Regions from separate parts of the Clostridium pabulibutyricum genome, predicted to be linked through region 1. Evidence: predicted binding sites of a transcription regulator. Region 1 holds the regulator's gene; the other holds the start of a gene.
The links. Region 1 encodes CtsR, which represses protease genes until heat stress. Its sites were predicted from a motif close to AAGGTCAANNAAGGTCAAAT; they were not measured.
Positions count from the first base shown of each region.

Region 2: the regulator CtsR is predicted to act here: its motif matches at 10,570-10,589, upstream of clpB (ATP-dependent chaperone ClpB).

Region 1 covers NZ_JBZAYZ010000024.1:1,271-17,335, reverse strand. Annotated here, with positions in the region: partial or broken rRNA gene AC4CVH_RS15855 (23S ribosomal RNA) at 1-1,557, shown strand, start outside; rRNA gene rrf (5S ribosomal RNA) at 1,620-1,736, shown strand; tRNA gene AC4CVH_RS15845 (tRNA-Asn) at 1,744-1,818, shown strand; gene AC4CVH_RS15840 (CtsR family transcriptional regulator) at 2,087-2,551, shown strand; gene AC4CVH_RS15835 (UvrB/UvrC motif-containing protein) at 2,595-3,149, shown strand; gene AC4CVH_RS15830 (protein arginine kinase) at 3,146-4,186, shown strand; gene AC4CVH_RS15825 (ATP-dependent Clp protease ATP-binding subunit) at 4,207-6,648, shown strand; gene radA (DNA repair protein RadA) at 6,782-8,140, shown strand; gene disA (DNA integrity scanning diadenylate cyclase DisA) at 8,156-9,229, shown strand; gene AC4CVH_RS15810 (DUF1573 domain-containing protein) at 9,256-9,660, opposite strand; gene AC4CVH_RS15805 (PIN/TRAM domain-containing protein) at 9,969-11,075, shown strand; gene ispD (2-C-methyl-D-erythritol 4-phosphate cytidylyltransferase) at 11,077-11,772, shown strand; gene cysS (cysteine--tRNA ligase) at 11,957-13,354, shown strand; gene AC4CVH_RS15790 (Mini-ribonuclease 3) at 13,355-13,771, shown strand; gene rlmB (23S rRNA (guanosine(2251)-2'-O)-methyltransferase RlmB) at 13,815-14,576, shown strand; gene AC4CVH_RS15780 (NYN domain-containing protein) at 14,573-15,085, shown strand; gene sigH (RNA polymerase sporulation sigma factor SigH) at 15,128-15,796, shown strand; tRNA gene AC4CVH_RS15770 (tRNA-Gly) at 15,879-15,953, shown strand; tRNA gene AC4CVH_RS15765 (tRNA-Thr) at 15,965-16,040, shown strand.
Region 2 covers NZ_JBZAYZ010000004.1:161,287-178,740, reverse strand. Annotated here, with positions in the region: rRNA gene AC4CVH_RS07290 (16S ribosomal RNA) at 1-129, opposite strand, end outside; gene AC4CVH_RS07285 (undecaprenyl-diphosphate phosphatase) at 573-1,394, opposite strand; gene AC4CVH_RS07280 (DMT family transporter) at 1,504-2,391, opposite strand; gene AC4CVH_RS07275 (MurT ligase domain-containing protein) at 2,540-3,898, shown strand; gene AC4CVH_RS07270 (type 1 glutamine amidotransferase) at 3,917-4,648, shown strand; gene AC4CVH_RS07265 (polysaccharide deacetylase family protein) at 4,678-5,445, opposite strand; gene AC4CVH_RS07260 (acetyl-CoA hydrolase/transferase family protein) at 5,612-6,913, opposite strand; gene AC4CVH_RS07255 (DUF2178 domain-containing protein) at 7,155-7,571, opposite strand; gene AC4CVH_RS07250 (helix-turn-helix transcriptional regulator) at 7,558-7,788, opposite strand; gene clpB (ATP-dependent chaperone ClpB) at 7,935-10,526, opposite strand; gene AC4CVH_RS07240 (helix-turn-helix domain-containing protein) at 10,728-12,026, opposite strand; gene AC4CVH_RS07235 (hypothetical protein) at 12,242-12,391, opposite strand; gene AC4CVH_RS07230 (ribonuclease H1 domain-containing protein) at 12,487-13,248, opposite strand; gene AC4CVH_RS07225 (YkvA family protein) at 13,276-14,196, opposite strand; gene AC4CVH_RS07220 (ATP-dependent metallopeptidase FtsH/Yme1/Tma family protein) at 14,406-16,139, shown strand; gene AC4CVH_RS07215 (rhomboid family intramembrane serine protease) at 16,178-17,179, opposite strand; gene AC4CVH_RS07210 (HD-GYP domain-containing protein) at 17,194-17,454, opposite strand, start outside.

The DNA of each region.
Region 1 (16,065 bases):
CCTGGGGAAGGTTCGTCCGCCCAGGGTTAGTCGGGACCTAAGCCGAGGCCGAAAGGCGTAGGCGATGGACAATCGGTTGATATTCCGATACCGCAGTCATGCGTTTGACAGATGGGATGACGCAGAAGGATAGGATGTGCACACTGTTGGATGTGTGTCTAAGCACTGAGGCAGGTAGAGCTGGAAAATCCGCTCTATCAATGCTGGGGTGTTACAGGGATCCAATTTTGGAGAAGTATCCGATTTCACGCTGCCAAGAAAAGTCTCTATGGAGCAGGGCTGCGCCCGTACCGCAAACCGACACAGGTAGGTGAGGAGAGAATCCTAAGACCATCGGAAGAATTGTTGTTAAGGAACTAGGCAAATTAACTCCGTAACTTAGGGATAAGGAGTGCCCCGAAAGGGGCCGCAGAGAATAGGCTCAAGCAACTGTTTATCAAAAACACAGGTCTCTGCTAAAGCGAAAGCTGAAGTATAGGGGCTGACGCCTGCCCGGTGCTGGAAGGTTAAGGGGAATACTAAGCCGCAAGGCGAAGGTATGAACTTAAGCCCCAGTAAACGGCGGCCGTAACTATAACGGTCCTAAGGTAGCGAAATTCCTTGTCGGGTAAGTTCCGACCCGCACGAATGGCGTAATGATTTGAGCACTGTCTCGACAACAAATCCGGCGAAATTGTAGTGCAAGTGAAGATGCTTGCTACCCGCGATTGGACGGAAAGACCCCGTAGAGCTTTACTGCAGTTTAGCATTGAGTTTCGGTATTGTCTGTACAGGATAGGTGGGAGGCATGGAAACCAGGGCGCTAGCCTTGGCGGAGCCATCCTTGGGATACCACCCTGACAGTACTGGAATTCTAACCGGCGGCCATCACCTGGTCACGGGACATTGTTAGGCAGGCAGTTTGACTGGGGCGGTCGCCTCCAAAAGAGTAACGGAGGCGCCCAAAGGTTCCCTCAGAAGGGTCGGAAATCCTTCGAAGAGCGCAAAGGCATAAGGGAGCCTGACTGCGACACATACAGGTGGAGCAGGGACGAAAGTCGGGCTTAGTGATCCGGTGGTACCTCGTGGGAGGGCCATCGCTCAACGGATAAAAGCTACCTCGGGGATAACAGGCTGATCTCCCCCAAGAGTCCACATCGACGGGGAGGTTTGGCACCTCGATGTCGGCTCGTCGCATCCTGGGGCTGAAGTAGGTCCCAAGGGTTGGGCTGTTCGCCCATTAAAGCGGCACGCGAGCTGGGTTCAGAACGTCGTGAGACAGTTCGGTCCCTATCCGTCGCGGGCGCAGGAAATTTGAGAGGAGCTGTCCTTAGTACGAGAGGACCGGGATGGACTGACCTCTGGTGCACCAGTTGCTCCGCCAGGAGCACAGCTGGGTAGCTATGTCGGGAAGGGATAAACGCTGAAAGCATCTAAGTGTGAAGCCCACCTCAAGATTAGATTTCCCACAGCGTAAGCTGGTAAGACCCCTTGAAGAACACGAGGTTGATAGGTCAGAGGTGTAAGCATGGTGACATGTTAAGCTGACTGATACTAATAGGTCGAGGGCTTGACCAAATAAATTATGATACTGCTGTGCAATTTTCAGGGAATAGAATGATCCCTTGAAAACTACATAATCTGGCGGCAATGACGTGAAGGCAACACCCTTTCCCATTCCGAACAGGCAGGTTAAGCTTCATAGTGCCGAAAGTACTGCAGGGGAGGCCTTGTGGGAGGATAGGTAACCGCCAGGTAAGTTGTTCCGTGGTAGCTCAATGGTTGAGCATTCGGCTGTTAACCGAAGGGTTGGAGGTTCGAGCCCTCTCCACGGAGCCATTTTTATTTTTTGAATTTATAAAGCAGACTTAAACAGTCTGCTTTTTATATTGATTAAAATTCCTAAATATGTTAATATTGGAATGTTAAGTAATACAAATCGTATAAGTGAGAAAATAAAAGGAAGAAGCAGATATAAGCATTATTGAACAGTAAAATATAGAATTTAACTTTATATAAAGGTTGAATAAAATAAGATAAAATAATATTATTTATTTAAAGTCAAAGAAAGTCAAAGTAATATTGCTATAACTAAGAAGGTGATATAGTGGCAAGATTATCTGATATAATAGAATCTTTTATAAAACAGATGATGGAAGAAAGTGAAGAATCTCGATTGGAAATAAGGAGAAATCAGCTGGCAAATCATTTTAGCTGTGCCCCTTCTCAAATAAATTATGTTTTAACTACAAGATTTACTGTTGATAAAGGATATTATGTTGAGAGTAGAAGAGGTGGCGGCGGCTGTATAATTATAAGAAGGGTAGTTTGCAATAGCAACAGAAACTTGCTTGATATTATATTTGAGAAAATAGGTGACAGTATAACATACAATGTTGCTGTTCAGATTATAGATGGTTTGGATGAAGCTGGTATTATTACAAGCAGAGAAGCCGGTATTTTAAAGGTGGTTGTAAATGATAGGACTTTCAGTGAATTTGTTGACAATAAAAATAAACTTAGAGCATCTATTCTTAAATCGGCTATAGTAGTTGTTTTTAATGAGAGTTAAAAATATATGAGATTTTTTACAAATGTTGTGGAGGTGATTAGTTATGTTGTGCGATAGATGTAAAAAAAATGAAGCTACCGTTCATATAACCAAAATAGTGAATGGTATTAAGCAGGAAATTAACTTATGTGAGAAATGTGCAATGGAAAATGGAGAGTTGAGTTTTGTGCCACAGATAAATTTTGCGTCTCCATTTAGTTTTCAAAATATTTTAAGTGGAATTATGGATTATATGAATGCCCCTAATGAGACTGCTGCAAGTTTTGACATAACATGTAAAAATTGTGGGACTTCATATAGGGAATTCAAAAAAACCGGTCTTGTCGGATGCAGTGAATGCTATAAAGAGTTTTCAAAAATACTTAAGCCTGTAATTAAGAGAGTTCAGGCCAATCTTGAGCACACTGGAAAAATACCGAAAAGGTCTGGTGAAAAGATTATAAATAGGAGAAATCTTATGAAGCTCAAACAGGATCTTCAAAAGGCTATTGCTCTTGAAGAATATGAGAAAGCTGCACAAATTAGGGATAAGATAAAAGAACTTCAAAGTGGTGATTACAATGATGACACTATGAAGGGCAAGGGGGAAGAATCATGAATGACTGGTTGACATCATCAAATGAAAACAATGAAGATCTGGTTATAAGTACAAGAGTTAGACTTGCCAGAAATTTGGCTAAGGTACCGTTTCCCCATAAATTAAGTGAACAAAAAGGCAGGGATGTAGTTTCACTTGTGGAAAAAGCTTTTTACGAAAATACAGATGAAAAAGATGCTTTTACAAGCAATCATCTCTGGAACGAAAATGAGAATAAAAGAAAAATGTTTCTTGAGAAGCATCTTATAAGTAAGAATCTCATAGAAAATAGCAACAAGGGATCTTTTATACTTAATAATGATAAAACCATAAGTATAATGATTAATGAAGAAGATCATATAAGAATTCAATGTATAACGGCAGGATTTAATCTTGAAGATGTTTATGAGTCAAGTGATACAATAGATAATATTCTGGAGGAAAATCTTGAATATGCTTTTGATGAAAGACTTGGCTATCTTACAGCTTGCCCAACAAACTTGGGAACGGGATTCAGGGCGTCTGTAATGCTGCATCTTCCAGCAATCTCTTTAACCAATCAGATAAATGGACTTTTAAATGCACTTAGCCAGGTTGGAATGACGATACGTGGATTGTATGGAGAAGGGTCAAAAGCTTTGGGCAATGTTTATCAAATTTCGAATCAAGTGACGCTTGGGCGTAGTGAAGAAGAAATAATGAGCAATCTCAAGGCACTTGTAAATCAAACGATCAATCAGGAAAAGTCTTGTAGAGAAAGTCTGATTAAGAGTTCAAAATATGAGCTTCAAGACAGGATATTCAGAGCACTTGCAATTTTGAGGTATTCGGTACTTTTAAATCTGAATGAATGTTTAAAACTTTTATCTTATGTAAGATTAGGTGTGGAAATGGGAATAATTAAAGATGTAAGTAAGCCTGTGTTGAATAGTCTGCTTGTGGAAATACAACCGGCTACCATACAACAAAATCATGATACGATTTTATCGAGTAGGGATTTGAATTTTAATAGAGCTGAATTAGTAAGAAAAAAGTTGTCTCAAAATACAGCTGAATAAAAAGGAGGGTGAATGATATTATGATGTTTGGTAGATTTACTGAAAGAGCGCAGAAAGTTATTATATATGCTCAAGAAGAGGCACAATCACTTAAACATGGATACGTTGGAACAGAGCATATACTTCTTGGAATATTGAGAGAAGAAGGAATATCAAAAACTTTGCTTAATAATATGAACATTACTGCTGACAATGTAAAATCACTTATAGAAGAGTATGAGGGAAGAGGTGAAATAGAATTATACAATAACGAAATACCTCTTACCCCGAGAACCAAGAGACTGCTCGAGTTAAGTTTGTTTGAGGCTAGAAATTTGAATCACAATTATATAAGTCCTGAACATATATTGCTTGCATTGATAAGAGAAGCTGAAGGAGTAGCTTTTACAATCCTCAATAATCTTGGTGCGGATTTTAATAAATTAAGAAAAGAGCTTGTAAATTCATTATCCGGAGAACAATCCACAAATACAGGCAACAGTAAAAAGGGTTCTGGAGAACCAACTCCAACTCTTGACCAGTTTGGACGTGATCTGACTGACATGGCAAGAGAAGGAAAACTTGATCCTGTAATAGGAAGGGATAAAGAAACTCAGAGGGTACTTGAGATATTAAGTAGAAGAACAAAAAATAATCCTTGCCTTATAGGGGATCCTGGAGTTGGTAAAACTGCCATTGCCGAAGGACTTGCTCAAAAAATAGTTTCATCGAACATACCTGAGCTTTTAATGGGAAAAAGAGTTGTAACGCTTGATCTTTCTTCTATGATTGCGGGATCTAAATATAGAGGAGAGTTTGAAGAAAGACTCAAGAAGGTAATGGAGGAAATCAGGAAGTCTGGAAATGTAATACTGTTTATAGATGAAATCCATACTATAATTGGAGCAGGAGCGGCAGAAGGTGCCATTGATGCTTCCAACATATTAAAACCAGCTCTTGCAAGAGGAGAAATACAGTGCATAGGTGCAACAACCATAGATGAATACAGAAAATACATTGAAAAGGATGCTGCTCTTGAGAGAAGATTCCAACCAATAATGGTAGGCGAGCCTACCAAGGAAGAAGCAGTTCTTATATTGAAAGGACTTAGAGATAAGTATGAGGCTCACCACAGGGTCAAGATAACCGATGCGGCAATTGATTCAGCTGTAAATTTGTCGGACAGATATATTACAGATAGATATTTGCCGGATAAAGCCATAGACCTAATTGATGAAGCATGTGCAAAAATCAGAATACAGAATTTAATTGCTCCACCTGATTTGAAGAAGATACAGGAAGAGCTTGAAAAGATAACAAAAGAGAAAGAAGATTCAATAAGAGTTCAGGATTTTGAAAAAGCAGCTAAACTTAGAGATCAGGAAAAGACATTAAAAGACAAACTTCAGGGAATGAAGACCAACTGGAAAACCGAGAAGGAAGTATCGAATTTGAAGGTTACTCCTGATCATATTGCATCGGTAGTATCGCAGTGGACCAATATACCTGTTGAGAAGCTAACGGAGAAAGAATCCCAGAAGCTTTTGAAGCTGGAGAGTATACTTCACAAAAGGGTGATAGGACAGGATGAGGCTGTAAAATCAATATCACGAGCTGTGAGAAGGGCAAGGGTTGGACTTAAAGATCCAAATAGGCCTATTGGTTCATTTATTTTCCTTGGACCTACGGGTGTAGGAAAAACGGAGCTTTCAAAGGCACTTGCAGAAGTAATGTTTGGCGATGAAAGCAATATGATAAGAATAGATATGTCAGAATATATGGAGAAGCATACTGTATCAAGGCTTATAGGATCACCACCAGGATATGTGGGATATGATGAAGGTGGTCAGCTTACTGAAAAGGTAAGAAGGAATCCATATTCCGTAGTACTCTTTGATGAAATAGAAAAAGCACATCCTGAAGTTTTTAATATACTTCTTCAAATACTTGAAGATGGAAGGCTTACAGATGGCAAGGGAAAAACGGTAAACTTCAAAAATACCATAGTTATAATGACATCCAATGTGGGAGCTTCGACTATAAAAAAACAGAAGCTTGTAGGTTTTTCAGCAGGTGATTCTGAAAAGAAGCAGGAAGATGAATATGAGCGTATGAAAGAAAACATAATGGAAGAATTGAAGAGCTCATTCAGACCTGAATTTCTAAATAGAATTGATGATATTATAGTATTTAGAAAACTTGGAGAAGAAGATTTGAAAAAGATAGTAAAGCTAATGCTTAAAGAGGTTTCTTCAAGATTAAAGGCTCAAAACATTCAAATCGATTTTACAGAAGGTGCCCAGGAACTTTTAACAAAAGAAGGTTTTGATATAAATTATGGAGCAAGACCGCTTAGGCGTGCCATTACAAAAACAGTTGAAGACAGACTTTCGGAAGAAATGCTCAAAGGAAATATAAAAAGAGGAGATAAAGTCAAGGTAAGTTCCAATGAAGATGATCTTGAATTTAATAAAGTAGAGTAATTTCAGTGATGCCCCCGTACGTTTATAGTAGGGGGCATCACTGATAATTATGTGGACAAAAAAATCATCAAATCTTAACAATTTTATGCTTATTATTAATGTATAATTGTTTTTGTATAGAGGAGGTAATGCAGTGGCTAAAATTAAAACTGTATTTGTATGTCAGAATTGCGGTTATGAATCTTTGAAATGGATAGGAAAATGTCCTAATTGCAGTGAATGGAACAGTATGGTTGAGGAAACCAAGACTTCCGTTAAAAAAGGTAAAGCAATTGATGCTGTGAATATTAATGAACCAAGAAAGATAAATACTATAAAATCAAGTGAGCATGAAAGAATGGATACGGGAATAGAGGAACTCAACAGAGTGCTTGGGGGGGGCATTGTAACGGGATCTTTGACCCTTATATCGGGAGCTCCCGGAATAGGAAAATCTACGCTGCTTCTTCAAACAGCCAATAATATTGCATCTAAGTATGGAAAGGTACTTTATATCTCTGGAGAGGAATCTGAAGAACAGATCAAAATGAGAGGGGATAGGCTGGGAGCTAATTGTGAAAATATATATGTGCTTTCTGAAACAAATCTTGATGTAATAGAAAGGAATATAGAAAAAACAAATCCTAAATTTGTTATAATAGATTCAATACAAACTTTGTTTAAGGATGATATTGGGTCTGCACCTGGAAGTGTATCTCAAGTTAGAGAAAGTTCAAACGATATTATGCGTATAGGTAAAACTAAGGTTATAGCATTTTTTATAGTTGCTCATATTACCAAACAAGGTCAGCTTGCAGGACCAAGGGTACTTGAGCACATGGTAGATACCGTCCTTTTTTTTGAGGGAGAAAGAAATGAAGAATTTAGAATACTTAGAACAATAAAAAATAGATTTGGAACTACAAGTGAAATTGGAGTATTCGAGATGAGAGAAAGTGGACTCTGCGAGATATCAAATCCATCAAGAGCTTTTCTGGAAGAAACGAATTTACAGCAGGAAGGATCAACTATTATTGGAATAATGGAGGGAACTAGGCCCATACTTATAGAGGTTCAAGCTCTTGTAAGCCAGACCAAGGCTGTAATCCCAAGAAGAACTGCAGTAGGTGTTGACAATTCAAGATTAAGTCTCATTTTGGCCGTCCTTGAAAAAAAGCTCAAGATACCATTTTATAATTCAGATGTTTATGTGAATGTAGTTGGAGGACTTGAGGTAGATGGAACATACGGAGATCTCGGCATTGCACTTTCTTTAATATCTAGTGCAAAGTCGATAAGCCTGAAGCCGGAAAAGTTGCTTGTTGTTGGTGAAATTGGACTTACGGGAGAGGTACGACCTGTATCATTTTGTGATAGAATTATAAGTGAAGCTGGAAAGATGGGTTTTACAAATGTATTGATACCGGACAGAAATAAGGAAAAAATACATAGCAATAAGTTGAATGTTATGGGTGTGTCTTCCCTTAAAGATGCATTAAATAAAGTCTTTTGATTTAAGGTGATAATTGTGAGAGTAGAAAAAAATAAGGAATTAAAAAGCATATTGAAATTACTTGCTCCGGGAACTCAGCTCAGAGAAGGATTGGAGAATATACTCAGGGCGAAGACGGGTGGATTGCTGTTGCTTGGAAACAGTGATCAGATATTGAAAATTGTAGATGGAGGATTTGCAATAGATTCAGATTACAGCCCGTCCTATGTCTATGAGCTGGCCAAGATGGATGGTGCAATAGTTTTAAGTACGGATTTGAAAAAGATATTATATGCAAATGCCCAGCTTATTCCAGATTCGGGAACTCCGACTTTTGAAACTGGAACAAGGCATAGAACTGCAGACAGGGTTGCAAAACAGACAGGTTCAATAGTGATTGCAATTTCACAGAGAAGAAACATAATAACAGTATACAAAGGCTATATAAAATATGTACTTAGAGACAGCAGTATAATACTTGCAAGAGCCAATCAGGCACTGCAAACCCTTGAAAAGTATGTTTCCGTATTGGAGCGAATCGTAAACAATTTAAATATACTGGAATTTCAGGACTTGGTTACGCTTTTTGATGTTATGACGGCAATTCAGAGAACAGAGATGGTAATGAGGATAGTATCTGAAATTGAAATATATATATGTGAGCTTGGAAATGAAGGAAGGCTTATATCAATGCAGCTCAACGAACTTATAAAAAATATTGAGCAGGATGGAATATGGATGATAAGGGACTATTGCCAGAAAGACATCAACTATGAGGAAATATATAAGCATATACAGGCAATGAGTTCTGATGAACTTTTAAATCTTGATTGCATTGCAAAAGCTTTGGGATATACTGGGGTACCGCTTATGGATACTTTAATTTCGCCAAGAGGTTATAGAATGCTCGACAAGATACCTAGGATACCTACTAATGTAATAGAAAATCTCGTAAAGAATTTTAAAGAGTTAAAGGGAGCCATGGAGGCATCTTATGAGGAACTTGACAATGTTGAGGGAATTGGAGAAGCTAGGGCGAGGGCCATAAAGAATGGCCTTAGAAGGTTGAGAGAACAGATTATTGTAGATAATAACTTTAGCACAAAATAATATATTTCATTATTTTGTGCTGCAGTTTATCTGAAAGAGTATTTTCCGAGAGTGGTTATTTTGTCATATTCTTTTAATAATATGTCGTATAAATTCAAGTCTAATGAATTGCATAAGGAAGCAAGATAAAAGAGATTATTTCCTATTTCACTTGCAATTATTTCACGGCAATTATTACATAATTTACCCTTAAGATGAGTTTTCAAGCAGTTTTCGAGTGAATTTATGTCAATATTTTCTTTTTCATAAGGAAGCTGCTGTTTTTCTGCGGAAATTTTTATACATCCACAGTTGGTAACGGATTTTGCTATTGATCTATTTATTCTTGCATTGGATTCTTGAAGTTTGGTTATTATATCTAAAATACTCTTATGTCTCAATAAGGATTCGTTAACAACATCTTGAAAATTGTCAAAGATTATATCTTTCATTTGATTCAACTCCTTGTTTATAGTTAACATACTTTATATATCAATTATAATTTTTATTAGATAATTTTGTCAATGAATTACAGCTCATTTAAAATATATGATAAACCAATAATTGATTGATGAACAGGGGGCATTAATAAAAGTTTTGAACGGATATGTAAGGTAAATATGATTAAAATACGGAAATTTAGTAAATAATTTATTAAATAAATGGAGTCTTATTGAAAAAAGACTGTTGTTAATATATATTAGATATTAACAACAGGGAATTATTAGGTTTTTATAAATTTGATAAGGAGGTGAGTCTATTGTTAAAAAAAATATTGAGAGGACTTTTTACAATAATAGGCTTGATAATTGGATATTTGTTTGGAGAAGCTGTGATAAACAGCCACTATTTTGTTAAAATGGGTTATTTGAGTAACGGGCCCATAGGAAAAATGCTTTTTTTAATTATAGTAAGTGTAATTTTTGGAATAATATTATTTTTAATATCTCCATGGATTAATGTACTTATAATGAAAACCATGGATTACATTGAAAAAAGTCTTCAAAAACTTCCTGCTGTAGAGATTTTGATTGGTTTCATAGGTGCACTTCTTGGACTTTTAATATCGGCAATTTTTGTAAATCTACTTGCCAAAATACCGGTAGTAGGAACATTGCTGGCGGTATTGGTAGCTATACTGATGGCAGCATTGGGAGTAAATTTGGCCATAAAGAAAAAAGATGAACTTATAAGTCTTTTCAGCAATATTTCAATTAGAAGGTCTCAGGGAGTTAAGGACAAGAAATCAAAAGGTGGAAACGGCGGTTTGTGTCCTAAGGTGCTTGATACGTCTGTTATAATTGACGGAAGGATATTTGATATATGTCAGACTGGGTTTATAGAGGGACCACTTGTAATTCCAAATTTTGTGCTGGCGGAACTTAGGCATATAGCGGATTCATCAGATAGTTTGAAGAGAACCAGAGGTAGAAGAGGACTTGATGTACTCAATAAAATACAGAAAGAACTTAGTATAGAAGTTAGAAAATATGAAAAAGATTTTCCTGATATAAAAGAAGTTGACAGCAAACTTTTGAAGCTTTCTCAGGTACTTAATGGAAAAGTAATTACGAATGATTATAATTTAAACAAGGTAGCAGAGTTTCAAGGTGTTCCTGTGCTTAATATAAATGAACTTGCCAATGCAGTAAAACCTGTAGTCCTTCCCGGAGAAGAAATGAAGGTTCAGATAATAAAGGATGGAAAAGAGTCAGGACAGGGGATAGCGTATCTTGATGATGGTACGATGATAGTAATAGAAGGAGGCAAAAAATATATAGGTAATACGAAAGATGTAGTTGTAACTTCCGTATTGCAGACAGCTGCTGGCAGAATGATATTTGCTAAACAAAAAGAGGAGTTTTGATATGGAAGGTAATTATGCTATTATAGTGGCTGCAGGCAAAGGAACACGAATGCATGCAGGCATTAACAAGCAGCTTATTGATATATATGGAAAGCCGCTGCTTTATTATTCTATAGAAGCTTTTTCCAGAAGCAGCTTAATTGATGGGATAATATTGGTTTGTGCGAAAGAGGAAATGGAATATTGCAGGAATAATATAATTGGAAAATATGATTTCAAAAAAGTTATTGATATTGTGGAAGGCGGAACCAGACGTCAAGACTCGGTTTTAAACGGACTTCGAGCATTAAAGACATTTGATTGTAATGTGGTGCTTATACATGATGGGGCTAGACCATTTGTATCTGATAGAATAATAGAGGATGGAGTGAAATTTGCCAGAATTTACGGTTCGTGTGCATGTGCGGCAAAGGTCAAGGATACAATAAAAATAAAAAGTGCAGATGGTTTTTCTGCCGATACACTTGACAGGGAAAAACTAGTTTCAGTTCAAACACCTCAGTGTTTTCTTTATGATCTCATATTGGAATGCCATGAGAAGGTATCAAGTGAAAATTTCAGTGTTACGGATGATACAATGGTGGCTGAACATTATGGAAAGAAAGTTTATTTGTATGATGGAAGTTATGATAACATAAAAATAACTACTCCGGATGATTTAAAAATTGCAAAAATAATAGTTGGAAGTTTAAGTTAGAAGTAGTTTCAATTCCCTTGTTTTATAATAATATATATAAGACAGGGGAATTGATTTAATCGGGTGAAAAATTAAGTGAAAACAACAGAAATATTACGTAATATATGACAAATATGATAAAATGAATAATGATTATTAATTTAGGCATGATGAATATAAAATTAAATAAGGAGTGCAAACATTTATGAAAATTTATAATACTATGTCCAAAAGAAAAGAGGAATTTATACCACTGCGGCCTGGTGAAGTAAGTATGTATGTTTGTGGACCTACGGTATACAATTTTTTTCATATAGGGAATGCAAGGACTTTTGTTGTTTTTGATACTGTAAGAAGGTATTTTGAATATAGAGGATATAAAGTCAAATATATACAAAATTTTACTGATATTGATGATAAAATGATAAAAAGAGCAAATGAAGAAGGAGTTACTGTACAGGAACTGGGAAGCAGATTTATAAATGAATATTATAAGGATGCGGACTCGCTTAATATAGAAAGAGCTACTGCAAACCCACGAGCTACTGAGTATATTGAACAGATAATTTCATTTGTCAAAGATCTCATTGACAGAGAATATGCATATGAAATTGACGGGGATGTATATTTTAGAACAAAGAAGTTCAAGGAGTACGGTAAACTTTCAGGACAAAATATAGAAGATCTTCAGGCTGGTGCAAGAATAGAGGTAGATACACGAAAGAAGGATCCCATGGATTTCGCGGTATGGAAATCTCAAAAGGCGGGAGAACCTGCATGGAAGAGTCCATGGGGAATGGGAAGACCAGGATGGCATATAGAGTGTTCGTGCATGGTGTATAATCTGCTTGGTGATACTATAGACATTCATGCAGGAGGATCCGATTTGGAGTTTCCACATCATGAAAACGAAATTGCACAAAGTGAGAGTAGAACAGGAAAAACCTTTGCAAAGTATTGGATGCATTCTGCTTTTGTAAATGTGAATAATCAAAAGATGTCTAAATCACTTAACAATTTTTTTACAGCAAGAGAAATACTTGATAAATATGAACCTGATGTAATTAGAATGTTCATGCTTTCAGGGCATTATAGGACACAAATAAATTTTAGCCTTGAGCTTTTAGACTCATCCAAGTCTGCATTGGATAGATTATACAATTCAATAACCAATATGGAAAACTTTCTTGAAGAGACACAAGCAGATGAAATGGATGATGAAGAGAGGAAGTATCAGAAAAAACTGCTCTCATATAAAGATAAATATATGGAGAAAATGGATGATGATTTTAATACAGCAGATGCAATATCTGTGATATTTGACCTGATAAAAGATGTAAATATAAATGTGAATAACAAGTCATCTAAGGATTTGATAAAATATTGTATTGATCTTGTTAGAGAACTTGGTGGACCGCTTGGCATCCTTCAGAAATCAAAAAAAGGAAGCATAGAAGAAGATATTGAAGGCATGATAGAGCAAAGGCAAAAGGCAAGAAGTGCAAAAAACTGGGCACTTGCAGACAAAATAAGAGATGAACTTAAAGCAGAAGGTATAGTACTTGAGGATACTTCTGATGGGGTTAGATGGAAGAGGATATAAATGGAAAACAGATATTTATTTGAAGAGAAATTTACTGAAGAAGAGGCAAGGGAATTAAATCCACTCGTACTCGCTTTTGTTGGTGATGCCGTATATGAAGTTTTTGTGAGAACGTATTTAGTTGATAAAAATAGGAACATGAATGTTCACAAACTTCATGTATTGGCAATACAGTTTGTTAAAGCACATTCCCAAAGTGAGATTTTAAAAAGGATTTATGACAAGTTATCGGAAGACGAACTATATTTTTTTAAAAGGGGAAGAAATGCAAAGTCAGGAAGCATACCTAAAAATGCAGATGTACAGGAATACAGATTTGCCACGGGGCTTGAATCACTGATTGGGTATCTGTATCTTACAAAAAAGTCGGAAAGGTTGGAATACCTTTTGAATATTATGATATCTTTTAAAATATGAATTTGGAGTATTTAAAAGAAAGTGGGAGTTGAAGTTTTACAGTATGGAAGATAAGTTTGCTGAAAATATAATAGAGGGCAGAAATTCTGTAATTGAGGTGCTTAAGTCAAATAAGACAGTGGAGGAACTTTTAGTATCAAACGGGGAACTCACGGGATCTATAAATAAAATACTGCACCTTGCAAAAGACAAGAATGTAGTTGTAAAAAGGGTTGACAAAAAGAAACTTGATAAGATTTCATATACTGGAGCACATCAGGGTGTAATTGCGAAAGTGAGTTCATATAAATATTACAGCCTTGAACAAATTATTGATTATGCGTCGCAGAAAAATGAAAAGCCATTTTTAATAATACTTGATGAAATAGAGGATCCTCATAATTTTGGTGCCATAATAAGAACTGCGGAAGTTTGTGGAGCTCATGGTATTATAATTCCCAAAAGAAGAAACATTGGAGTTACTCCAACAGTATACAAATCTTCTGCAGGGGCGGCTGAATATATGAAAATATGTAAAGTTGGAAATTTGAATTCAACTATTGAAACCCTGAAAAAGCTCGGCATTTGGATATATGGTGCCGACATGGACGGCAAAGATTACTGTTTTAATACAGATTTTAAAGGCGGGGCTGCTCTTGTAATAGGAAGTGAAGGCAGAGGAATTTCAAGACTCATAAAGGAAAAGTGCGATGTACTTGTTAAAATTCCTATGATGGGAAAAATAACTTCATTGAATGCTTCAGTGGCAGGGGGAATAATAATGTATGAAATTTTAAAACAAAGAATAAAAGGACATGAAAATTGAGAATCATTTTTGTTGATGGATATAATGTTATAAATAGCTGGCCTGAGCTAAAGAAGAAAAAAGAATATAGTTTTGAGAGTGCAAGGCAGGGTCTTATTGATTCCATGGCAAATTATGCAGCGTTTAAAGGATACAGGATAGTTATAATCTTTGATGCACAGTTTGTACAAGGAAGTATGGAAAATCGGGAGGCCATTAGTGAAAATGTAGATACTGTTTTCACTAAAGAAGGTGAAACAGCGGATGCATATATAGAAAAATGTGTTAATGATATAGGACGCAGAAATGAGGTGTTTGTTGTCACTTCCGATAGACTTGAGCAGGAACTTGTTTTTCAAAGAGGGGCGGTTAGAATGTCATCTTTGGAATTTCACAAGGAAGTCAAATCCATAGGCAATAGAATCAGTAACACCATAAAAACAAGTTATTCAGATAGAAAACATACTTTAGAAGATAGAATTGACAAGAATATACTAGATAAACTTGAAAAAATTAGAAGAAACCGTTAAAATCTATTGACTGACAATTTATTTGTAATGTATAATCAACGTATGGTCTATATTTGTTTTGGAGGGGATATTTTGGAAAATAGGGGTTATGTTGGGAAAGTTTCCTCCTTTAAAGAAAAATCAGATGAGGAAGTAGTGGTTGAGGCAAAAAAGGGGGATACAAGAGCTCAGGAATATTTAATAAACAAGTACGAGAATTTTGTAAAGTCAAAGTCAAAATCATATTTTCTAATTGGAGCAGACAAAGAGGACATATATCAGGAAGGTATGATTGGGCTGTACAAGGCTATAAGAGATTTCAAAGCTGACAAATTGTCGTCTTTTAAAGCTTTTGCAGAACTATGCATTACACGGCAGATAATTACTGCAATAAAAACGGCTACAAGGCAAAAACATATTCCGCTTAATACATATATTTCGTTGAATAAGCCAATATATGATGAAGAATCAGATAGAACTCTACTGGATGTTTTGTCTGAGGCAAAAGTGGCTGATCCTGAAGAACTTATAATAAGCAGGGAAGAATTAAGCCACATACAGAGTGAAATTGGAGATGTGCTTTCAAATTTGGAGATGCAGGTGCTTGTTTCATATCTTGATGGCAAGTCATATCAAGAAATTGCATGTGATTTAGATAGACATGCTAAGTCTATAGACAATGCTTTGCAGAGAGTCAAAAGAAAGTTGGAAAAATGTTTGGGCGATAGATAAAATTATGTTGACAAAGGAATATAGATGTATTAGAATTAATAATCGGTATACAACTTTCTATAATTGGTTTGTACATTTATAAGCGGGAGTAGTTCAGTGGTAGAACACCAGCTTCCCAAGCTGGTTGTCGCGGGTTCAATCCCCGTCTCCCGCTCCAATTTTGAGATTGCCCATGTAGCTCAGTTGGCAGAGCGTCACCTTGGTAAGGTGGAGGTCACCAGTTCAATCCTGGTCATGGGCTCCAATGTAGTGCAATTGTATAAGGTGAG
Region 2 (17,454 bases), on a different contig from region 1:
GGCAGGTTACCCACGTGTTACTCACCCGTCCGCCGCTAGATTGTCCCCGAAGGGACTCTCTCGCTCGACTTGCATGTGTTAGGCACGCCGCCAGCGTTCGTCCTGAGCCAGGATCAAACTCTCATATTAAAAGTTCTTTCTGCTCATTACTGTTTATTTCAAAAGAATTGCTGGTTTGTTTCTTCAAGTTTCTGCTTGCTTTTTACTCTGTTTAATTTTCAAGGATCATTCCCGCCGTCTCCTCTGAGACAGCTTTTAAAGTATATCATCCTGTCCAGCCTTTGTCAACATTTTTTTGCATCTTTTTCACAGTGCATCAAACTGTTTCTTTTTTGTTCCTCAACCGGACAACGAATGTTATTATATCACAGCACCTCATATAGTTAGAGGTTAAATTTATCATATGATAAATTTATTTTACCCATTCTTCAAAATTCTATACATTTCTTCTTTTTTTATATAAAGATACGCCCGGATAAGCTTATATGATATATAAATGCAATAACTTACAAAAACCGCCTTGAAACTACTCCAAGACGGTTTTTTTACTTATAAGACAAGTCCTAAAAAAATTATATAACATGAACAGCTGTTAAAACCAAAACCAATATTCCAATAAATATCCTGTATATTGCAAATACCCTCATAGGCTTTCTCTTCAAAAATCCTATAAACTTGTCCACTACAACAAGTGCTACTACAAAAGAAACTACAAATCCTACAACAAGAGCTACTATCTCGGGTGCAGTCATTACTATGTCAATTTTCAGCAGCGAATATACTGTGGCAACTATCATGGTAGGTATGGCAAGTATAAACGAAAATTCTGCAGCTGCAACATTTGTAAGTCCGCTAACCCATCCACCCATTATAGTAGATGCTGACCTTGACATTCCTGGCCAAAGTGAAAGGCATTGAAAACATCCTATCTTGAAAGCCTGGACAACATTTACATCTTCAATTCTTTTTGTACTGTTTCCTCTTCTATACTTTTTCTCCATAAATACCATCAATAATCCTCCGACTATAAGTGCAAATGCAACAGTAATCGAATTGAACAATCTGGCCTTAATCCTGTCATTGAACAAATATCCAACTATTGCAGCAGGAAGAAATGCTATAAACATATTAAACCAAAGCTTGAATCCCCATTTGCCCGGGGCAAGGTTTTTAAATGAACCGGATATTTTATTCCAGTAGAGGACCAATATTGCAAGTATTGCTCCAAGCTGAATTACAATCTCAAATGTATCGACATACGCTTTTCTATAAGTTGGATCCTGAAATTTTATAATGGTTCCAACAATTATCATATGCCCTGTAGACGATATAGGCAAAAATTCGGTAATTCCTTCTACAACTCCTATTACAATCGCCTTTACAATAAGTATAATTTCAAACACACCCACTCGCTTCAACTCTTTTCATTTATGATTTTTACAACAATTTTCATTATACTATCATTGTTAATGATTGCACAATACATATATTATTAACATATTGTTATAAATATCCACTCTGTTTGTCACCTGTCATGATACATACCGCAAGTGCTATAAGAATACCTCCTGTAATCTGAAGTATGCTTATTTTCTCACTTAAAAAAATCCATGACAGCACTATAGATGATGGTATTTCAATATTTCCCAAAATTGATGTTTTTACAGAACCTATGAGTTTTATTGAAGAATACATCATGGAAAGCGGTATTGCCTCTGTAAAAACCGCAATTATTACAATATATATCATGCTTTCTTTCGCAATTCCTTTTTGAATCAGTAAAATCGGAGGCTTGTACAAAACTATTACAGCAAACGAGAAGAGCATAGAATAAGCATTTATTACCGCAGAATCTACATCCTGCAGTTTTTCCTCACTGTATATATTCATAAATGCATAAAATACAGCACTCAAAAGTCCAAAAAGTATTCCCTTGAGTTCATAATGTATATCTCCTGAAAATATATTCAAGCCCATTGTACATCCTAAAAAACATATAAAAACAGCAGCTACATTTCTCATAGTTGCCCTTTTACCTTTAAATAAAATCGAATACGCGAGCACCATTGCAGGATAAGTGAACAAAAGCATTGTTCCAACAGCTGCGCTCACATACTTAAATTCCTCGTAATAAAACAAAATCATAAGAGTGTTTCCAAATACACCAAATATACCAAGTCTTAAAAACTGACTTTTATTCAGACATAACTTTTTTCTGTCCATTATAAAAATCACCGCAAACATCAAAAATGAAGCTATCGCATACTGTACAGTAAGCATATCAAGAGAATCAATTCCGGTACTGTAGGAAAGTTTTATAAGAACACTGGCAGATCCAAACATTAAAGCTGCAAGGACTGCATAAACATACCCTCGTTTCAGATAAACCACCTCTTCCAGCTAAAATTATTTATTTTGCAAATCCAATTGTATCATATTTTAATTTACAGTATGTCAACTTTTTGATGTAAAATCCACCATATTGTATTATAATATTTAGGAGTTAAAAATAGCTGGTTCTATTTTTAAACAAAGGGTGGTGTTAAAAATTAGAATTAAATCTTTTTTAAGTATTGTAATTTCTAAATCATTAATAAAAATATCAAGTGCACTGTTCAAAGGAGGCAGCAACTTTCCTGGAAGAGTCGCCCTAAAACTTGATGGAAGCATATTAAAAACCATATGCAAGAACTACAAAATAATAGTTGTAACAGGCACAAACGGAAAAACTACAACTACAAGTATGATATACAATATAATAAAACAAAACGGAGACCATGTTATAACAAACAATACCGGAGCTAACATGCTTCCTGGAATTGTTTCATGTTTTATTGAAAACTTTTCCTTTAAAAAATGCAGCAAGACAAGTTACGCTGTCATAGAATGTGATGAAGCCAATTTAACATTTCTCACAGATTATGTAACTCCAGAAACAATAACTGTCACAAACTTGTTCCGCGACCAGCTTGACAGATACGGTGAAGTGTACACAACATTGAAAAAAATTCTAAACGGTATAAAAAAAGTACCTATTTCAACTCTTATATTGAATGGAGACGAACCTCTTCTTGGTGATCTTGCGGTCGAAAATAGAAAAATATATTACGGATTCAACTGCAGCATGAGTTCAAGAAAAACAGTAGACATAAATGCTGATTCAAAATTCTGCAAGAAGTGCAAACATCCATATAGTTATCATTTTATAACATACAGTCATCTTGGAGACTTTTACTGCGACAAATGCGGCTACAAAAGGCCTGAGCTCGATTATTCCGTTGACTCAATAGAAAATACATCACAAGACGGATCAACTGTATTTATAGGTGGCCGTGAATACTATATAAACCAGCCCGGCGCCTACAACATATACAACGCGTTGTGTGCCTACTCTGTTGCAAAGGCATGTGAAATTGATGATTCCATAATACATACTTCACTTGAAAACCAGAAGAGCAGTTTTGGAAGACAGGAAACAATAGATATAGAAGGTAAAAAACTAAAAATAATTCTCGTTAAAAATCCTGCTGGATATGATGAAGCAATAAACAGTATTTCCCTAGATAAAAGAGATTTCAATCTGGCAGTACTTCTAAACGACAATTATGCCGATGGAAGAGATGTATCATGGATATGGGACGTTAACTTTGAAAATCTGTCTTTGCTTAACATAAAAAAGATATTCGTCTCGGGAATACGATTGTATGATATGGCAGTACGTCTCAAAATAGCCGGACTTGATGAGAATAATTTCGTACTGTGCAATGATTTTAAAAAACTTGCAGACCAGATTAAGGAATGCAGTGAAAACAGAATCTATGTTCTTGCAACATATACTTCTATGATAAACTTCAGAAAATATCTGAGCTCAAAAGGATACATAAAAAAGTTATGGTAGATAAGGGAGTGTATTTTTATGGAAATTGACATATGTCACCTGTATCCTGATCTTCTAAACGTATATGGTGATCTTGGAAATATAAAAATATTGAAGTACAGGGCTGAAAAAAGAAATATAAAGGTAAATATTCACAATATATCCATAGGTGACCCTTTCGACTGGGAAAAGTATGATATAACTTTCTTCGGCGGCGGTCAGGACTACGAACAGTCTATAGTATCAGAGGATCTGATAAAAAATAAAAAAGACGGAATAATGAAGTATATTGAACAGAACAGAGTGTTTTTATCAATATGCGGAGGATATCAGCTTCTTGGTAAATACTACACCACTCCACAGGGCAAAAAACTTGCCGGGCTTGGAGTAATAGACATATATACTGAAGGCGGTGAAAAACGATTTATCGGAAACACCGTAATACGAAATGATCAGTTTGGAGAAACCTATGTTGGATTCGAAAACCATTCCGGGAGAACTTATATCGGGAACCTAAAACCTCTTGGAAAAGTATTAAAAGGCTATGGAAACAATGGCGAAGATGGTTATGAAGGATGTATATACAAAAACTGTTTTGGAACTTATTTTCACGGTTCGCTGCTTTCCAAAAACCCAGAACTCTCCGACAGATTTTTAAAACTGTCCCTTATGCAAAAATATAAAAAAGATATAGAACTTAAACCTCTGGATGACAGTTTGGAGATAAATGCCAAAAAATTCATTGTGAAAAGAGAACTGAATACTAAATAGAACTATGAAAACTTTAAAATATTTTCAATTTATCTGTTTATTATACCCATATTTATCATGGCAGACTCATCACTTTTGCTTATGTTGTCAAAAGTTTTGAATACAAAACCCTGTTCCTTAAGCGAATCTATGATATATGGAAGAGCCTCCACGGTAGTTGTCTTGTAGTATGAATCATGCATGAGAACTACCGCTATTCTTTTATTTGCACAGCCTTGTATAACATTGTTTTTTATATAATCGGCGCTTACATATTTTGCATCAGCATCTCCTGAAACCACATTCCAGTCGACATACTTCAATCCTCGTTTTTTTAAATTATATTTAATTCTGTCAAGGCTTGCAACATCAACAGTCATATTATCCGATCCTCCTGGCATTCTAACAAAATCCACAGGCTCCTGTGAAATCATATTTTTTATGACTTCCCTGCACATTTCAAAATCTCTAAGGTAAGAATTCAAGTTTCTGTACATCTCTTTATACACATGTGAATATGTATGTACTCCTATACTCATCCCGCTGTCACTTATCTTTTTCAGCGTAGAAAAATTCTGTTTGCAGTTACTTCCAATCACAAAAAAAGTTGCCTTTACATTTTTCTTGTTTAGAATATCTATAATCCTTCCCGTATTATTTGGAGAAGGTCCATCGTCAAAAGTAAGGAACACCTCTCTTGGAACCCTAAAGTTATTTGCAGCCTTAACCCTGCATTTTAAAATACCTTGGCTTGCAGAAATAATTGCTATAAAAAAAATTAAAAAAACACATGAACCTTGTAAAACAGATTTCTTCATAATGACACCTTCCTAGTTTATTTACTTATAATTAGGATGTACATATTGTCATAATTTATGATTTGAAATAAAACAAATACACCGGAACAGTTTTCCATTCCGATGTATAAACAGGTTTTAATATATATAACAGTACTTCATTTAAAAATACTTTTGAGAAAGCTGATCAATATTTGCATCCAAATCTTTTTTCGAATTCAGCTGCAAGATCATCCCTGAATTTAGGATGTGCTATATTTATAAGTTCTCTCGCCCTTTCCTGAAGTGTTTTTCCTCTAAGCTGTGCTATACCATATTCAGTTATTACATACTCTGCATCATTTCTTGAAGTGGTTACAGCTGCTCCTTTGTTCAGGAACGGTACTATTCTTGAAACTTTTCCATGAGCTGCAGTAGATGGTATTGCAATAATTGCCTTTCCATCCGGTGCCATACTTGCTCCTCTTGTAAAATCAATTTGTCCACCCACACCACTTATCTGCTTTAGTCCTATACTTTCGGAACATATTTGTCCCATAAGATCTATCTCAACACATGAATTTATACAAACCATCTTAGAGTTTTTCATAATAACCTGTGGGCTGTTTACATAATCTACAGGATATGATTCAACCATAGGATTGTTATCTATAAAATCATACAACTTCTTTGTTCCCATAAGAAATGTTACAACTATTTTTCCAGGATGAAGACTTTTCTTTTTATTTGTAATTACACCTGCTTCAACAAGCTCTGCAACTCCATCGGATATCATCTCTGAATGTATTCCAAGATCCTTCTTGTCTTTCAAAAACAAAAGCACTGCATCAGGTATTGCCCCAATTCCAAGCTGAAGTGTTGAACCATCTTCTATAAGAGATGCACAATAGCTTCCGATTTTCTTTTCAACATCACCTATTTTCGAAGGCTGCAGTTCAGTTACAGGCCTTGAACTTTCAACTATATAATCAATATCAGAAATATTTATAAAGCAATCACCCATAACTCTAGGCATATTCTCATTTACCTCGGCAATAACAAGTTTTGCACACTCTGCTCCTGCATGTATATAGTCATTTGATACACCAAAACTGCAGAATCCATGTTCATCCGGCTTGCTAACTTCTATAAGTGCTACATCAACCGGAACATATCCCTTCTTGAAAAGTCTTGGTATTTCACTGAAAAATACTGGAATAAATCCGGCTCTTCCTGAATTTACAGCCTCACTGGTACCTTTGCCTGTAAAAAATGAATTATCATGTATGTACTTTTCTACTCCTTCTTCAGTATATGGAGTTTCACCTTTAGGAATCATATGATACATTTCAATACCCTTATACTTTTCTTTATTTTTAACCAATGCCTGTAAAAGCACCTGAGGCTCAGCACACGCATGTCCAAATACTACCTTATCTCCCGATTTTATATGAGACACTGCCTCATCTGCACTGACAACTTTACTTTTATAGAGTTTATCAAAATTCATAGAAACCAATCATCCTTTCAAATCAAAATTATATGTTCAAGTTTGTTAAAAAAACTACAATTGTTTGCAAACAAACTCTTTTATTTTCTAATATTTAATTAACTATAATTTTATTATACTATGAATATTTATTCAAAGCTAATAATTTTCTATTTCCGTCAAAATATTATAATTTAAAAGCTATTATTGTCAAAATAATAAATATATCTTACAATAACTTTATAATGCTATTGTCCACATATCACATATGCCTTTCGTAATAAATAGAAGAAAAAATATCTGAAAACATCATAATAGAAAAAGAAAATCCCAATCCAGCTCCAATCCCTATAATAGAGTCTTCATTCAACTTTGCTCCTGTAATTACAAATAAAAGCATCAAAACAAAACATACGTTCTCTGATATATGGAAAGCTTTATTCGTTGATATAACGGAGATAAGCTTGTTTCTTTCATCTGATTCTTCAATTTGTGCTTCTCTTAATGCTTCTTTGTTTATACTGGTATATATTTCACCTATACCTATTATTAACATTAAAACACTCAAAATAACACTTTTAATACGAAATCCTTTTAAAAATTGAAGTGTTATTAAAGTTACTCCTAAAAGTATAGATACTACTCCATAAGTAAACTTTTTTCTCTCATAAATTCTCATGTTTTTTATCCTCCAATTCCTTATTTTCTTTCAAACAGCACAAATCTTCTACAGTTGTTTCAAATACCTCAGCCATTCTATATGCCAGCATAAGTGATGGGCTGTACTTTCCTTTCTCAATAGAAATAATAGTCCTTGAAGAAACATAAACCAAATCAGCCAACTGCTGCTGGGTCATATTAACTTTATTTCTTAATTCTTTCACTTTCGTTTTCATAATGTCTCCCTCTCTTTATGAAGTTTGCTTCACAAGAAGTTAACTTCATATTACTATATTATATTATATATGTCAATCATACTAATACTAAAAATATAAAAGAGGCTGCCGCACTAAAAAGAATTAGTACAGCAACCCTTAGCAAATTAATTTATTTGAAATCTTCCATCTTTAAAATCAACATTTATTTGAGATCCATCATGTATTGAACCCGCTATAATTTTCTTTGCTATGGAAGTTTCAAGCGTATTTTCTATATACCTTTTTAAAGGCCTTGCTCCATAAACAGGATCATATCCCTCTTTTGCCATAGTATCCTTTGCCGAATTACTTATATTGATTGATATATTTTTATCTTTGAGTCTTTTCTTTATATCTTCTATAAATATGTCTATTATTCTCTTTATTTCCTCTGTACTCAAAGGTTTAAACATTATTATATCATCAAGTCTGTTTAAAAATTCAGGTTTGAATCTTGATTTCATTTCATTCATTACCTTGGCTTTTACAGACTGCTCCACTGTATTATCATTTTTATTGTCGAGAAGATGGCTGCTTCCTATGTTGGATGTCATAATTATAATACAGTTTTTGAAATCTATAACTTTTCCCTGATTATCCGTAAGTCTTCCATCGTCAAGTATCTGAAGAAATATATTGAACACATCATCATGAGCCTTTTCTATTTCGTCAAACAATATTACACTGTATGGTTTTCTCCTAACTGCTTCTGTAAGCTGTCCTCCCTCTTCGTATCCTACATATCCCGGAGGAGCTCCAATAAGCCTTGAAACTGAATATTTTTCCATATACTCCGACATATCTATTCTTATCATATTCTCCTCGCTGTCAAAAAGAGTTCTTGCCAGGGTTTTTGCAAGTTCTGTCTTTCCAACCCCTGTAGGTCCGAGAAATATAAACGATCCTACCGGCCTTTTCGGATCTTTCATTCCTGCCCTCGCCCTCAAAACCGCATTAGAAACTGCTTTGACAGCCTCATTCTGGCCTATTACCCTGTTTGAAAGTTCATCCTCAAGCTTCATTAACTTCTGTCTTTCACCTTCAACAAGCCTCGACACAGGTATTCCGGTCCATTTTGAAACTATATCTGAAATCTCCTTTTCTGTAACTTCCTCTTTAAGCATTGAATTATCATCATCCTGCTTTATGAGCTTTTCCTTTTCTCCGATTTCCTTTTCAAGCTGCGGCAGTATACCATATCTCAATTCTGCAACTTTGTTCAAGTCATACTCTCTTTCAGCCTTTTCCATCTGCCCTTTTGTGTCATCAAGTTTTTTCTTGAGATCCCTGACTTCAGTTATCATTCCTTTTTCCTTTTCATATTTTGAAGTCAGCTGTTTATCTTTTTCCTGAAGGTTTCCAAGTTCCTTTTCTATATATTCCAGCCTGTTCCTTGAGGATTCGTCTTGTTCCTTAGAAAGCGCCTCTTTCTCAATCTTAAGCTGGAAAACTTTTCTTTTTACATCATCCATTTCAGTAGGCATGCTGTCAATTTCCGTCCTTATCATGGCACATGCCTCATCTATAAGGTCTATTGCCTTGTCTGGAAGATATCTGTCACTTATATATCTATCTGAAAGTTTTGCTGCTGCAACTATTGCAGAATCATGTATCCTTATACCATGGTATATTTCAAACTTCTCCTTCAGTCCTCTCAGTATGGAAATTGCATCTTCAACCGACGGCTCATCTATAATTACAGGCTGAAATCTTCTTTCAAGTGCCTTGTCTTTTTCGATATATTTTCTGTACTCGTCAAATGTAGTTGCACCGATACAGTGAAGTTCTCCTCTTGCAAGCATTGGTTTTATAAGATTTCCAGCATCCATGGACCCTTCTGTTTTACCTGCACCCACTATGTTGTGAATTTCATCTATGAAAAGTATTATTTTTCCTTCGCTTCTTTCAACTTCTTTAAGTACTGCCTTAAGCCTCTCTTCAAATTCACCCCTGAACTTTGCACCTGCAATAAGTGCACCAAGGTCAAGTGAAAATATTATTTTATCTTTTAGTCCATCCGGAATATCTCCACTTACAATTCTTCCCGCAAGTCCTTCAATTATTGCGGTTTTTCCAACTCCCGGCTCACCGATAAGCACAGGATTATTCTTTGTTCTCCTAGAAAGTATTCTTACAACACGCCTTATCTCGTCATCCCTGCCTATTACAGGATCAAGCTTGTGTTTTTTTGCCTCTTCCACAAGATTTCTGCCGTATTTCACAAGTGCCTCGTAAGTACCTTCAGGGTCCTGGCTGTCTACCGTCTGATTTCCCCTTATCTTTGAAAGTACTTCAAGAAAGTTCTTTTTGGACACATTAAACTTTTTAAGGATGGAATCCACATCGCCTGAATGTATTTCCATAATTGCAAGCATTACGTGCTCTACACTTATATACATATCTTTGAAATCACCGGCTATTTTTTCAGCCTTTACAAGAACTTCTTCAAATCTCCTGGTGGCATAAACAGAAGACGACTGTGCACCTTCCCCCATTACTTTTGGCATTCTGTTCAGAACATTTTCTGTTTCTTTTACAATTTGATCAATATCTATGCCCATCTTTTGATATATATTTGGAATGAGCCCATCTTTTTCTGAAACAAGCGCTGAAAACAGATGAATTACATCCACCTGCTGATGCTGATGCCTCACAGCTGTGAGCTGAGCTTCATTTAATGACTGCTGAACCTTTAAAGTAAGCTTATCTATATTCATGTTGATACCTCCTAATACTTTATTCCAACTAAGATCTGTTTAACTTTGACTTTCTTTGACTTTATATAGATAATATTATTATATAAGATTTTATTCAACTCTCATATAATAACATTCATATTGATTTCTCACCAAAAAACCATTTTAAATATAAAAAGCTTTATCTGTCTCAACATTACAATAAATACGGCTCAAATTTCATCAATTCTTCTTCTCAACTTTTTTGAATAAATCAACGCCCTCATTTAAATACTTTGAAGCCTCAGCATACCTGTCTGTTTCAATATAAAGTTTTCCAAGCATAATCGATATTTGTGCAGCCTTCTTTACAAGATTCATGTCTTTGGCATATCTAAGAGCCATGAATAAAGTATTTTCCGCATCCTTTTTATTTTTCTCAAGCATTTCAATCTTGTATTTTAAAAGGAAATATTCAATCATTCCATCTTTATTTCTACCTTCAACAAATGAAAATATCTGTCGGAGCGTATTTTGGGCATTAACTGTATCATTCATCTTTATATAATTTTTACACATATTCTCAAGTGTATACACTACATCCGGATCTTTCATTTTATCCATCAAATCCCGTGACTTGTTCAAATGCACAAAAGATTCTTCCATGTTGTCAAACTGATAGAACAAGTTGCCAAGGTTATTTTCAATTTTTGCCATACTTCTGATATCTTTTATATCCTTATATACAGAAAGAGCTTTTTTTGAATATCTGACCGCATTGTCAAGTTCACCTTTTTTATTGTATTCCTCTGCTATAAGAAGAAGCGTCTTTGCATATTGATTTTTATTTTCCGTTTTTATAAACTTCTTCTTTGCAAGATACGAATAATTCATGGCTTTTTTTATATTATCAAGCTTAAAATATATAAATGCTATATAATAATATATTTTCCCTATAAGGAACTCTTCATTAATATTATTTTCATTATATACAGTTTCAGCTTGTCTAAAATAACCCATGGAAGAATCATAGGATTTTATTTTTACATTTATATATCCAAGTCCCATAAAAGTTTTAATAATTTCCATAAAATTGTTATTCTTTATAAAAATAACATTAGCTGATAAAAACAACTGCTGTGCAGACGAATATTCGTCCTTAATTATACAAATTTTACTTGATAAATACATGTTTTTTGCTTTTTCATATTCGAGATTATATTTATCTGCATAATACGTTGCGTACTCAATGTATTTTTGGGCTTGTACTAAATTTCCTTGAACGATATAAGACTCAGATATATTTTCAAAATAATTACAACTCTTACTGGCTTGAGTTTTTTCAGATTCCATAAGATATTCAACTGACATTCCGAGTTTTTCTGAAAGATATTCAAGTAAATCCATACTTGGATTCGACTTTCCGGATTCCACAAGACTTATTTGTCCTGGAGTTACCCTGTCTCCTGCGACGTCTTTCAATGTCATACCAAGCCCTTTTCTTCTCTTTTTGATTTTTTCTCCGAGCGAAAGTATTTCCATATATCATTCTTCCTTCGATATAAATTTTTAGAATTGCTATGATGTAAAAATACGTCATGAAACAATACAATATTATCTAATTAATGAATCAACCAATAATTTATTCATTTTATTATAGCATAATTTATATAATATAATATAATATGTCAATAAATTAATATCTGGCTGTTTTATGAAAATCTTTATGAAATAACAGCCAGATACATTTTTTTATATTACTTCATCCAATCTGCTGCGCTGTGAGCCATATTTTTCATAATTTTAGAGGTTTTTCTCATTTTCTTTCCAGTGGATTTTTTAGTATGCATCATCACTGCAACTGTACTTCCAACTATAATACCTGCCAAAAATTTACCATGAATCATAATAAGTCGCTGTAGATTTAGTACAGCTTTCAACTCCTTTCAAATTAAGATATTTGTGCTCTTGAATTATGTTGTGTAAATTTGAGGTTTTTATGCTAGTCTGCAATAACTATATTGTCTTTATAATTTCCCGCAAGGCTTTCAATCTTGAGTTTTGTATCCAAATCCACTACTTCAAGTTTATTTTTTCGAATCCACTTTTCAACAACTTTTTTTGATTCTATTTCACAGGCCTCTTTTGCCATTTCATCTGCGATATCATTAAATAAATCTCCAGAGTGTCCGGAAACTTTTGAAAATTTTATATCAAGTCCCGAATCCATAAATTTTTTCATTTTATTATAATACTCAACAGAAGAAACACTTTTTCTTTCCCAAGCGCCAGTTACATGATTTGCCACACCTGCATAATCATGCAGTATGACTATATGTTTTTCATTATTTTTAAAGCTGTATTCTGCAGCTTTCACAGCAGCTTCAAGTTCTCCTGCAACTTGTCTTATAGATTTTTTTTTGCTGTCCTTAGAAACTCCATTCTCAACATACTGTACTATATTATTTTTCACTGCAACAAAAGCATAAGCATATCTTTCCGTGGAAATATTAAAGCTTCCATCTACATATATATTCAAAAACTTTGAATCACCAAATAAAACCTGCCCATTCTCCATTGTGTTTTCATTTCCTGAAATATATTCTTCTGCAAGACACCTGCTTTGAAAACTTTTATATTCGGCACCTTTAGCTCCGTGTACATAAAGAAGACATTCCGCCCATGTGTCTACAATCTTATTTTTTACACTCTCGTTTTTTTTAAAATCATAACCCTTTCTTATTGCATAAAATTTCTTTTTCATGAATTAAAACAAGTCTCCCTTCCCAAATTAAACCTTTTTCCTTAAAATGCTTGATATCTTGCTGAAATTGCCGGCTCCAACTATTTCAGACATATACTTCACTGCATTCTTCGCAATTATGAATATGTCGCTGCTTCCGCTCCAATTATCAAGAAGAACCTCCTCCGGAATCTTGTCTATAACCATGTTAAGTGCAATAAATGCCACAGCCGCATCATCCATTTGACCAAGTACAGGTATAAAACCAGGTATCAAATCTATTGGGCTTATTATATATATCATTGCATTTACAATTAATATTTTTATTTTTGCACTCACACGTTTGTCTCTAAAAAGTTTCCAGAAAAGAACAACTATATCCGGAATAATCAATATATACTCTGCAACTTTGGCATATTTGTCAGGCATTTTAGCTTCAGTCTTCTTTCTAAATTTCTCATACCACTCAAGCATAAAAGACGGATACTTTTTTTCATCATCATCAAAATGCGGACCTTCTTTGTCTTTGTTATATATTATGTTTTCCACATTAATCTGAACTTTTCCCTCACTTGCCTCTATTCCCGTCACATTAAAATCAAATTTTGGTACAATTGTTTTTAATTTATCAAGTTCAACATTTACAGTATCTCCGTCGACATTTACGCCAAACTTTTCAAAGTTTTTTAACTTGTTTTTAACAACCTTGTTCTTTATGATATTAAATATTCCAAATTTATATATCTTAAGCTTATATACTTTTAAATTGACTACATTGCCGTGAACATTTCCAATTCCAATTCTAGCTTCAAAACTTATAGAAAGCTTCTTTTCATATCTTCCCTTTACAATTATGACTTCATCAAGAAACACACTGTCTATACGAAGCCCCTCCACATGCAGATACTCATCTAAAAGTTCAAGTATATCCTTCTCTTTTAGAATTATACTGGCAGATGATACCTTCATTCTGCATTCTCCTCTCAATGTTTATATGTAAAGTATACATTAAACCAAAATTTCTGCAACTTTCAGTTCACAAATACCCATATTACAATTATATCCTAAACTTGAATCAATTACTTTAGCAAATTTTATGATTTTGATTAGACTAATATCCACACATGTTATATCATAGTTACATAAAATTCAAAAAAATATGAATAGCAGGTGATCCGATGAAAAAACTCAAATACAGATCTTTCATGCTCCCGCTTGTCATAATAGCAATATGCATTCTATCACTGTCAATTTCAAAATATAAAAACGGCGGAGCCATAGAAAATTCCTATTTAACCTTCAAAAGTTACATTCACGAAAACAGAGTGTCAAAAGTATACATTTTAAACTCGGAAAAAATAAAATTCACACTTAATGACGGCAGCATCCACGAAACTGACAACCCTGGCAGCAGTGATTTCAAAGAAAGTTTATTAAATAAAAACATAAATGTACTAGAAGGCTATCCTGAAAGCAACCTCGAAAAATATTCCATGGCAGCTCTTATAGCATGCCTGATATGGATGGCTGCATCGTACCTTAAATCCGGGAAATTTAAATCGAAACGTTCTCTTGCAATAGATTCCCTTGATGCTTCAAAAGTCTCCTGTCCTGATTTCACATTTGATAGCATGGCAGGAAATGATGAAGCAAAAGAAAGTGTCAAAGATGTAGTTGATTTTCTAAAAAATCCGGATAAATACACAGCCTACGGAGCAAGAATACCCCGTGGAATTATACTCTACGGTGAACCTGGAACAGGAAAGACTCTTCTTGCAAAAGCAGTTGCCGGTGAAGCAGATGTACCGTTTTATGCAGTATCGGGTTCAGACTTCGTTCAAGTATATGTGGGTGTAGGTGCCAGTCGTATAAGGCAACTTTTTAAAAAAGCACGAGCAAACAAAAAAGAAAAATCCATAATATTCATAGATGAAATAGATGCCATAGGGAAAAGAAGACAGGGAAGCGGCGCTTCAGGTTCCGACGAGAGAGACCAGACTTTAAATGCCCTGCTTACAGAAATGTCAGGCTTCAACGGCAATTCACGCATAGTGGTAATGGCTGCCACAAACAGGCTTGATACTCTTGATCCAGCTCTCCTTAGACCTGGAAGATTTGACAGACACATTGAAGTTACACTGCCGGATATAGCTGCAAGGGAAAAAATAATAAAGCTTCACCTAAAAGACAAACCGTGTTCAAACATAAGTATAAAAGAATGGGCCAGAAAAACCTCATATTTTTCAGGTGCCAAAATAGAAAGCCTAATAAATGAAGCTGCCATAACAGCCTGTAAGGAAAACAGCAAAACAATTGAAGATGCTCACATAGACAGAGCCTTTTCAATAATCCTTGCAGGATATGAAAAGAAAAACCACAGCTATATAAAAGAAATTGACAGAAAAATCACAGCCTACCATGAAATGGGACATGCTATAGTTTCGTTAAAAATGCTTCCGGAAGAAAAAGTGTCAAAAATAACAATCATCCCAAGCACAAAAGGTGCCGGAGGATATACTATGAGCATACCCGAGGACAGACTATACCACAGCAGATCATACCTTGTGAAGAAAATGATGTCTCTCTTGGGAGGCAGAGCTGCAGAGGAACTGATATTCGGAGCGGAATATATAACAACAGGTGCCCACAATGATCTGAAAAAATGTACAAGTATAGCATATAATATGGTTACAAGATATGGAATGGGAGAAACTCTCGGGCTTCTAAACATGGATGAACTCGCAGAACTAAACATAAGTCAAGATAAAATAATAGTAGAATGCAAAAAAATTGTAAATCAAATCTACAAGGAAACCAAGGAGATACTGGAAAAAAGCCGTGATATCCTTGAAAGCAAATCGAAACTTCTCCTTGAAAAAGAAACTTTGCATGAAAACGACATTGCATTTTAAAACTATAAATAAAAGACAGCCTTTAAAGATTAATTTCCCTAGGCTGTCTTTTTTAAATTCAAAACAAGCGAAATTAAAATTCCTCCCACAAGCCCTCCTATATGTCCAAAATTATCTATGTTTGATGCTGAAAATCCAATTAACAGATTAATTATTATTACTGAACCTATATTGTACACATATTCTCTATTTATACCTTTCTTCATCTTCAATCCAAAAACAAGTGCCGCACCAAATAATCCAAATATTGCTCCAGATGCACCGATTGACATACTTGGGGAAAAAATATAACTAAAAACCGACGCTAAAATCCCCGAAAAAAGGTATATAAAAGCATATCTCATGGAGCCGTATATCCTTTCAATAAAAGGTCCTACTGCAAACAGTGCATACATGTTGAATGCAATATGCATAATACCTCCATGCAAAAACATACATGAAACAAGCCTGTAATACTCACCAGATGATATAAGATAGTCCACCTTTGCACCCATAGCAACAAGTACATTTGAATCTATAGTAAAAAAATGTTTTGACAATATTGCACTTATTAAAAAAACTATTATATTTACGGCTATTAAAAAATATGTAAATTTGGCACTGCTTAGATTTATCTTGCCGGAATTTGTACTGCGCCTAAAGCTTTTTTCTGTACAGTCACAAATTTTATAAAAAATATCATCTGATACCTGAACTGAAGAAATTATTTGTTTAGAATTCAAATCCACTAAAATTAATCCACAATGTGGATAACTTATGTTCATAACAACAGACTGATCATTTTTTTTTCTGTATGCCATAACTATTACAATTTGTATACTCCTAAAACTGTATTTTTCCAACAGATCAGAATATATTTTTTCAAAATCTATTCTCTGATACACACCAGGAGCTGAAAAAAACACTGCCTCAATACCGCCATTGCCACACCTTCTTGAAAGTCCCCAAGTACTTACAAGTCCTTCTGCCTTCTGCTCTATTATGTTATATCCATAAATTCTATACATATTATGTACAAATTTCTTTATATATTCTTTCATTAAATTCCTCTGAGTCAAGCCATACTTGAAATTACAATTGAATGTTTATCCAAAAGATCTATTTCATGATAGTCATTTTCTCTTTGAAAACACCTTACAACAGGCCTGTCTGGAAATCCCTTGTTTTGTCTTATTACATATCCATCCTCACTATTTGAAAGAATTACATGAGCTCCAAGAGGATAAATTGAAAATGTATCTTTAAAATTTACGACATATTCCATATCAAAGGCACTTCCACTTCCTGAAAGCACAAGTTCGTATGCATCGTTCAG